DNA from 3 places in the Alteromonas sp. B31-7 genome. Region 2 is predicted to be linked to each of the others. Evidence: predicted binding sites of a transcription regulator. Region 2 holds the regulator's gene; each other region holds the start of a gene.
The links. Region 2 encodes LexA, which represses DNA repair genes until DNA is damaged. Its sites were predicted from a motif close to TACTGTATNNNNATACAGTA; they were not measured.
Positions count from the first base shown of each region.

Region 1: a site for LexA is predicted at 1,519-1,538, ahead of uvrD (DNA helicase II). Genes of this name have one in related genera too.
Region 3: a site for LexA is predicted at 1,974-1,993, ahead of IUA53_RS18610 (YebG family protein). Genes of this name have one in related genera too.

Region 1 covers NZ_CP065233.1:243,101-246,316, forward strand. The annotation lists gene uvrD (DNA helicase II) at 1-1,466, opposite strand, end outside; gene cysE (serine O-acetyltransferase) at 1,772-2,572, shown strand; gene IUA53_RS01025 (HAD-IA family hydrolase) at 2,621-3,216, opposite strand, start outside.
Region 2 covers NZ_CP065233.1:4,516,118-4,519,333, reverse strand. The annotation lists gene IUA53_RS19795 (TonB-dependent receptor) at 1-956, shown strand, start outside; gene lexA (transcriptional repressor LexA) at 1,096-1,722, shown strand; gene coxB (cytochrome c oxidase subunit II) at 2,401-3,216, shown strand, end outside.
Region 3 covers NZ_CP065233.1:4,244,096-4,247,311, reverse strand. The annotation lists gene IUA53_RS18615 (methyl-accepting chemotaxis protein) at 1-1,534, shown strand, start outside; gene IUA53_RS18610 (YebG family protein) at 1,640-1,927, opposite strand; partial or broken gene IUA53_RS18605 (GAF domain-containing sensor histidine kinase) at 2,223-3,216, shown strand, end outside.

The sequences.
Region 1 (3,216 bases), 340 kb from region 2:
GATTGACGTATAGCAACATCAGCTTGCTCTTCGAGAGGCGCTTCAGTGGTGGCCTGTTCTAGCTCGCTTATTAAGAGCGCAAAGCTTTGCATGGCATTTAACGCCCGCCCTTTTAACGCTTTTTCATTGATCAGCAATTGGCTGGCTTGCCACATAGAGCAGTTGTGCGCACGAGCCGTTTCTCGCACTTGAGACAAGGTTTTTTCGCCAATACCACGACTTGGTGTATTCACAACACGCTCAAAGGCCGCGTCATCATGCGGGTGGTTGATCATACGTAAATAACCAAGCGCGTCTTTAATTTCTTGGCGTTCGAAGAATCGTAATCCCCCATAAATACGGTAAGCGATGCCTTCGTGCAAGAGGGCTTCTTCGAGTACCCGCGACTGGGCGTTGTTACGGTATAAAATAGCGGTATCTTTTAATGCATTGCCTTGATGTAGCCAGTCTTTAATTTTAGAGACAATAAAGCGCGCTTCATCTAATTCATTAAAGCCGGCGTATACCGAGATAAGCTCGCCTTGACCGTCTTCAGTCCAAAGCTCTTTGCCCAACCGGCCGGTATTGTTATCAATGACTGTGTTAGCCGCTTTTAAGATATTGCCGGTGGAGCGGTAATTTTGCTCAAGACGAACCGTGGTTGGGTTGTCGAAATCTTTAAGGAAATGCTGAATATTGTCTACGTTAGCACCACGCCAGCCATAGATAGACTGGTCATCATCCCCCACAATCATAATATTGTTGGTGTCGCCGCTGCACAACATGCGAAGCCATGCATATTGAATGTTATTGGTATCTTGAAATTCGTCTACTAAGACTGCACGAAAACGGCGCTGATAGTGGGCTAAAACGTCTGGGTTCTTGGCCCAGAGCTCGTGCGCTCTTAATAATAATTCGGCAAAGTCGACAAGGCCTGAGCGGTCACAAGCATCTTGATATGCGGCGTATATTTCGCGCATCTTCTTTTGAATGTGATCGCCATGGGTTTCAATATGTTGCGGACGTAAACCTTCGTCTTTATTGCCGTTGATGTACCATTGCACTTGGCGAGGCGCCCAGTGTTTTTCGTCTAAATTCATGGCTTTTAAAATACGTTTAATAAGCCGATATTGATCGTCAGAATCAAGAATCTGGAAGTTTTCCGGCAAGCCTGCTTCTGCGTGGTGGGCACGAAGCAGCCGGTGGGCAAGGCCATGGAATGTGCCAATCCACATGTTGTGTAAGCTTCTACCCATTAACGATTCAATACGACCACGCATTTCTCTGGCCGCTTTATTGGTGAAGGTTACGGCTAATATGGAGAAGGGCGTGATGTTTTCGACTTCCATTAACCAGGCTATACGATGCACCAAAACACGGGTTTTACCACTACCGGCGCCTGCCAGTACAAGGGCATTTGATAAGGGCGCAGCTACCGCTTCACGTTGTTTGTCGTTGAGCTCGTCAAGCAGTCTGGATACATCCATAGTGTGATTTACCTAATTCGTTGCAATGAATAACCGCGGTATTATGCCAGCTGACTGTTAATTTATACAGTCCAGTTTTTCAACTCTCCCTTTTTCAATGCATAGTGAAAAGGCGCGGATGGCACTCGTTAGTTGTGTGTGGAATAACCTATAGCAAAGTTATTCGACAAATTGATCGAATAATACGCTTGCTGGGTAACACTTGTGTACAGCTAGCCAGTAAACTCAGGTAAAATAACGATGAATACGGGTTACGTGTTTGCGTACCGCGGTATTAGGTTAGACACTTCTTATAGGAAACGCCAATGAATGCCATGTCTGCGCCCATCGATTTTTGGACGTCGCTGAAACAAGAAGCACATAAAGTTGCAGAGAGTGAGCCGTTACTATCGAGCTATGTGCATGCCAGTGTGTTGGCACATCATAATTTTGAGTCGTCTCTGAGCTTTATTTTATCTAATAAAATGGCCGATGACGTTATGCCTGCTTTGGCCATTCGAGAGGTGTTTGACGAAGCTTATTTGCTTGAACCCGGTATCAGCGAAGCGGCCATTGCTGACATTCAAGCCATTAAGGCGCGAGATGCCGCAGTGGGTGATTACCTAACTCCTCTACTGCATTTCAAGGGTTTTCATGCGGTGCAAGTGCATCGAATGGCACACTATTTATGGCTGCATGGACGACACCAGCTTGCCTTATTTTTGCAAAGCCGTAACTCGTCGAGTTTTGGTGTAGACATTCACCCAGCCGCCCGTATCGGTAAAGGTGTTATGTTTGACCACGCCACCGGTATTGTAGTGGGTGAAACTGCAGTCATAGAAGACAATGTTTCTATTTTACAAAGTGTCACCCTTGGTGGTACCGGCAACGAATCTGGCGACCGCCATCCAAAAATTCGTCAGGGTGTCTTAGTGGGGGCAGGGGCCAAAATTCTTGGTAATATTGAAGTGGGTGAAGGTGCGAAAGTTGGCGCAGGTAGCGTGGTACTTAATCATGTGCCTCCCCATGTTACCGTTGTAGGTGTGCCAGCTAAGGTAGTGGGCAGGCCAGTATGCAAAAATCCTTGCGAGTCTATGCGGCAAAACGTGCTAGAAGACAACGTTTAAGTATTTTACCTGTGCGGCTTGACCAGTAAGTTAGGGCAAGCCTCGCGGCTAAAACGCCAGTAGTTCAGACAAATTGTCCAACACGACATGGGGCAGCACTGACACTTTCTCTAGCTGTAACGCCATGGGGCGATTACAGGCATACCAAGCCGATTGAAAGCCAGCGTTAATTGATGCATACACATCTTTTTGTAAATTATCTCCCACATGCAGAATATGCTGAGGCGCAATGCCTAGTTTGTCTGCCGCTTGTTCAAACATGACTGGTGAAGGTTTCATAGGGCGAGATAGATTGGCGTGATAAATGTCGTCAAAATAAGCGTCTATGCCTATCGCCTTAGCATTGACGTTGCCATTGGTAATAGCAACGAGAGGCATACGTTCACTTAAGGTTTTTAATGTTGTATGTATTTCTTCCGCTAACGTGAACTGGCTACGCGCGTTGTAAAAGCAGTGAAAACAGGCCATAACTGCGTCGTCTAATTTGCCTTCATCCCATGTTTGTTCCTGAGCATCGTCTGTTAACGCTTGTCGTAACACGGTGAGGCGAAGCTGCCCCATATCTGAGGCTAATTCCGGTCGCGTGGCAATAGCGCTGTTCTTAAGATGAAGCCATTGCTGTGCGGTTAGTGCTGCCGCGCGTG
Region 2 (3,216 bases):
TTGGGTTTTCTGATCCACTAGTGATTCCAGAGATGACGTTAACCGATGCGGTTCGCGACAGATCCTCAGATGTCACTTTTACCTCAGTATTTTTGCAAGATGAAATCAAGCTCAGTGATCACTGGATCGTGGTTGCTGGCCTACGCTATGACAACTTTGACATAGATGTAGTGGATACCATCGAAGTGAATAATGGCGCGGACGATGGTAACAATGGATTATTAACGAGCTCAGACTCTCAGGTATCTCCTCGAGCCGGTGTGATTTATAAGCCAGCCGAATCAGTGTCTTTGTACGCAAGCTATAGCAAATCGTTTCTGCCACGCTCGGGAGATCAATTCTTAACCCTTTCGCTTACTTCTCAAGCCTTAGACGCTGAAGAATTTGAAAATAAAGAAATTGGTGTGAAGTGGAATGTATCAGACAGTTTAAGCGTGACCGCTGCTGCGTTTGAAGTGGAACGAGAAAACGGCACAGCGCAGGATCCTAACAATCCAGAAGCGTCAATACTGACCGGTACTGAAACCTCGGGATACGAAATTCAGGTGGTGGGTTCGCTTAGTGAAAAATGGACTATCAATGCAGGGTATAGCAATCTAGATGGGCAAGAAATGGGTCGTATTAGTGACGGTGAACTTGCAAACCGAGATCTTGCGCAGCTACCCGAGCATATGCTTACCGTTTGGAACCAGTATCAAGTGAACACACAGTGGCGGGTTGCCTTAGGGGTAATTTATCAATCTGAGCAATACGCCTCGTTAAGTAACAGTGTTACTCTGCCTGATTTCACTCGGGTTGATGCGGCTGTGTATTACAACTATAGCGAGGACTTGAAGTTCCAACTTAACGTAGAAAACCTGTTTGATGAGGATTACTTCCCATCAGCACATAACGATAACAACATCTCAACGGGTGAACCGTTAAACGCACGTATTAGTTTACAGTACAGCTTTTAATCATCGGTTAGCCCCTTCAACAAGGCAACCTCAGTGACGAGGTTGCCTTTTTTGATCATGCCACTAATTTGTTTTGCTGCTTGCCATTTATATGTAGGTGTATATACTTACAGGAACTGTATAGACAGACAGGTCTTTTATGCGCCCACTCACAGCTAGACAAACGGAAGTTCTTGAGCTTATAAAAACTACCATGCAAGAAACTGGCATGCCGCCAACCCGTGCAGAAATTGCACGTCAGTTGGGGTTTCGTTCAGCGAATGCAGCTGAAGAACATTTGAAAGCCCTTGCTCGTAAAGGGGTCATCGAAATTCTTCCTGGTACGTCTCGAGGAATAAAATTAAATATTCCTCTTGAAGAAGAATCGATAGAAGAAGCAGGGCTTCCCCTTATTGGTCGTGTTGCTGCGGGTGAGCCTATTCTTGCGCAAGAGCACATTGAGTCTCATTACAAAGTAGACCCTGCGTTATTTCAGCCTCAGGCCGACTTTTTACTGCGTGTTAATGGCATGAGTATGAAGGATATCGGTATTTTGGACGGTGATTTACTTGCCGTGCACAAAACCACCGACGTGCACAATGGCCAGGTTGTGGTCGCCAGAGTGGATGAAGATGTTACGGTAAAGCGTCTTGAAAAACGCGGTCGTGAAGTGCTTTTGCATGCTGAAAACGAAGAGTTTTCACCCATAAAAGTCGATCTTGCCTCTGAACCTTTCTCTATTGAAGGTATTGCCGTTGGCGTAATTAGAAATGCTGACTGGATGTAAGATTCATCCTGTTTGATGAAAAAGCGACCTTTAGGTCGCTTTTTTGTTACCTATCTCATTGCGATTGGTGGATAACACCCTAATCAAACACCGCTTTGTACTTTGAGTACGCGTACACACAGAAAAAGAAAAGCATGGGAAATGTGCCTATTTTCATTTTCTATACCTTCCGCCTGAATGTCTTCGGTTTATGTTTGAAAACATCCACATAAATGCTGTTAGTGTCTGATTGCTGAGTTTATGTTTGCCTTTCTTGAAAAACAACTTGTTCTAAATAGCCGTTTCAAACAGCCTTTTAACGTTGCCCTAAACGCCTTTCCACCTCGCCCGCACAACGGGTTTTTACCTATCTTGCTGATCAATAAATGAGCAATTTAATGGTTTTTTCTGAGAAAAGACTAGACGTAGCGGTTTTATTGCGCAATTCTTATACTGTGATTAACAAAATAATAACAATGGCTCTAACTTAATTTTACAATCATTGTGTGATTGGAAAGTAGTGAAAGATAGAGTTCGTTTACAAAAAACCACGAGGCAGGGGTAACGCACGCACATGTTGCGTCAAAAATTCTGCCATTACGGAGGTGCTGAGTGAAACGACACATAACCCGACTGGTCGCGCTGGGGGCAAGTATACCCAGTATACTGTTTTCTACTGCTATATTTGCCGACAGCGAGATGAGTGAAAACTCCTCTCTTAATTTGCGTTACGGCGCCACAGACATTAGCGGCCAGGTTTACGACTTACACATGTTGATGTTTTTCATCTGTGTGGCAATTGCGGTGGTGGTGTTTGGTGTTATGTTTGCCTCTATGTACCTACACCGTAAATCTCGCGGTGCCAAGCCAGCCAACTTTCATGAGAATGTCAAAGTGGAAATTGCTTGGACCATAGTGCCTTTTCTCATTCTTATCTTCATGGCGGTTCCCGCCGCCAAAACCCTGATTGCTATGGAAGATACCAGCGAGGCCGATTTGACAGTCGTCGTTACAGGCTCTCAATGGAAGTGGCACTACAAATACCAAGACAGAGATGTGGAGTTTTATTCTCTGCTGGCGACCCAGCGGGAACAAATAGAAAACAAGTTTGATAAAGGTAAAAACTACTTACTTGAGGTGGACCGCCCTCTTGTTATCCCTACAGGGAAAAAAGTCCGTTTCTTAATTACCTCCGACGATGTCATTCACTCTTGGTGGGTGCCTGATTTTGCCGTTAAAAAAGATGCTAACCCAGGGTTTATTAACGAATCTTGGGCAAAAGTGAATGAACCAGGCATATACCGTGGTCAGTGTGCGGAACTGTGTGGAAAAGACCATGGCTACATGCCGGTAGTGGTTATTGCTAAGCCCCCCGAAGAGTTCGATGCCTGGATGGCCGAACAAGAGGCCATGGCAATTCGAGCAAAAGAAGAAGAGCAACGCTTGTTGTCTATGAACATGTCTATGGATGAGCTTATGCGAGAGGGAGAGCGGGTATATAACGCCACATGTGCC
Region 3 (3,216 bases), 270 kb from region 2:
CCCTCCCCACTACCGTCTTATATCCGCTACCGACCGCCAAGGTGTTATTCAGCACTGCAACGATGAGTTTGTGGAAGTGAGTGGCTATTCCCGCGAAGAGCTTGTGGGTCAACATCATAACCTTATTCGGCACCCTGATATGCCAGCATCCGTTTTTAAAGAGATGTGGGCGACCCTTCAGGCGGGAAAAAGCTGGATGGGGCTGGTTAAAAACCGGTGCAAAAATGGCGATCATTACTGGGTGTCGGCGTTTGTGACGCCGGTGTATGAAAATGGCAATATTGTGGGCTACGAATCTGTCAGGATCGCAGCCCAAGACCATGAAAAAGAAAGAGCGCTAGGAATTTACCACCGCTTACAGGAGAATAAATCGCCGGTCAGTATGATGAGTAAAGCCGCTTCTTTACTCGCTTCCGTCTATCCAATATGGCTCATTGGTATCTTACTTGCGATAGGGGCGGGGGTTGCATACGGCGCATTCGCAGGCTTGTTAGCCCTGATGGCTTCCCTTGTTATGCTCTCATGGCAAAGTAGCGTTAGCCGCGTGCAATGGAAGGGGCTTTTAGCGTTAAGTCCCGCTAGCTACAGCAACGATATTGTGGCGCAAACCTATTATCAGGATGTGAACTATATTGCTCAAGCTAAGCTAGTACTTGCCTGTGAGCTAGCCAGAACTCGTACGGCGCTAACGCGAATTAAAGATGCTTCATTTGGGCTAGAGACAATCGCATCCACCACACATTGCCAAGCAGAAACAACCAGTGCCGCCGTAGTACAACAAAATCAGGCGACACAGCAAATTGCATCTGCCGTTACCCAAATGAGCCAAGCCATCCAAGATGTGGCTCAACGTGTGGAGGCCAATGCTGCAAGTGCGCAAACTGCAGCAGACAATGTTAAAACCGGTAATGACAAAGCTGAGCAATCCATGCAGGCTATTTTGCAGTTACGTCAAGCCGTAGAATCTATTTCTCATACAGTAACAGAACTAGCCCAATCCACCTCTGATATTGGCGAAGCTGCCAGTATTATTTCCACGATTGCCGATCAAACCAATTTGTTAGCCCTTAACGCAGCAATAGAAGCCGCTAGAGCAGGTGAACAGGGAAGGGGCTTTGCTGTGGTGGCCGATGAAGTGAGAACATTAGCCTCAAAAACACGAGAGTCCACGGATAAAATACACAACATTATTCAAGAATTAGAAGCGCGTACCGAACGCGCTGTAAAAGTGTCAACGGAAGGGCTAAGTTCAGCAGAACACGGCACCGAAATTGTTGAAGAGACTCGAGGGGCGCTTAAAGAAATTAACAATGCAGTTTCTGGTATAGCCTCTGCCACTGTTGAAATGTCGTCAGCCGTTGAACAGCAAAGTACCGTGGCCGACCATATTAATCAGCAGCTTGTAGAAGTGGCTGACGGTGCGCAAGACACCCAACAAGCCTCTGAAGCGTCACTGAAAGCCAGTAACGACCTTAAAACAACAGTAGAACAAGTGCATTCGCTTATTCTCCGTTTTAGCACTGACAAGCGCTAGACTCATTTGTGGATAGTTGCCCGCGCGAAACGTAATTCATTCACTACGTAGCGCAGGCAAATCGTTTGAAAAGCGCTTTGCTAACGGTAGGTCACCTCGCCGTGGTTAACCGTTAGCCTTTAGCTTTACCACTTCGGCGCTTTCGTCTTCTAAGACGCTCTGTGCCGTTGCACCTTTAAATATCTTAGCCACTTTATCTTTGCTTTTTGCCAACATAATAGAAAGCTCTTCAGCAAGGCTATCGTCTAAGTTAATGCCTTTCGCTTGAATGTATTCTGCTAGCTGGTCGGCAGCGTCAAGCATTTTATCGTATTGATCGGCTTCTTTTTTATCGGTAGTTACCAATTTTTCTACCCCTTTGTGTGTAACAACATACTGTGTGGTAATGGCCATGGTAGGTCCCCTGTTTTTTAAAAGACAAAAAAACTGTACAGTATTTTACTGTATAAATAAACAGTTAATTTGCGGTTTATACACGTATTTGGTCGCCTAGCGAATATCAGCGCCCGCCACCGCGCTCGCATAACTTTTGATGCGGGGAACTGGCAAAGTCTGTTATTCTGGGAAAAGCTTCGCCATTTCGGTAGATTTCGCGAAACACCGATGTGTTTAAGTGGTGCTGACCCACTACTTTGTCCTCGCATAGGAAAAAGACAAACGACAGAAATTCGGTAGGAAAGGAGATGTAATGCAACAGGCCATTCAACAAGATATTGCTGCCATCCAAGCTATTGAAGCGGTACCGCATATCATGAATATTCTGTCAGAAGCCACAGGGTTACGCTTTATATGCGTCGCCAGAGTCACCGAAGATAATTGGACCATGTGTTCGGTACTCGACAAGGTAGACTTTAATTTAAAGCCTGGTGATGAGCTTGAAATCCAAACCACGTTTTGTAGCCAAGTTCGCCAGTCTGCGAAGGCCATTGTAATAGAAGAAGCCTCTAAAGACAGTCAATATAAAACCAGCCCCATTCCTGTCATGTATGGATTTGAGAGCTATTTTTCTTACCCAATATACAAAACCGACGGCTCATTTTTTGGCACCTTGTGTGGGTTAGATCCCACCCCTACCGCATTAAAAACAGCAAAAATTGATAATCAAATAGCGTCATTTGCTGAGCTCATCTCTCGCCAACTTGAGGTAAACGATCAGCTTAGTTCTGCCAAATCCGCTTTATTCGATGAGCAGTCTGCGGCGAAATTGCGAGAGCAATACATTGCTATCCTAGGCCATGATATTCGTACGCCTTTATCATCGTTAAAAATGGGCGTGGACTTTCTCTCTGAAACACTTTCCGATGGCACTACCCAAAAGGTACTGAAGCGCATGGATAACAGTGTGAATAAAATGAAGCGCCTTATTAATGATGTGATGGATTTCACCCATGGTAAAATGGGCAAAGGCATTTCCCTAAATGTACGCTCGTCTGAGACGCTTCAAGAAGAGTTATTGCACGGTGTAAATGAATTGGCTACGCTACACCCCGAATGCCATATTAATACCAATATTCAGGTTTCTGGGCCTCATTATTGCGACCCAGAACGCATAGGCCAATTGCTTTCGAACCTGCTGATTAATGCCATTGTCCATGGCGACCATGCCCACCCTATCGATGTTTATGCCGGTAAGGTGAATGGCGTGTTCACCCTTAGCGTAGCTAACAGCGGTACCCCTATAC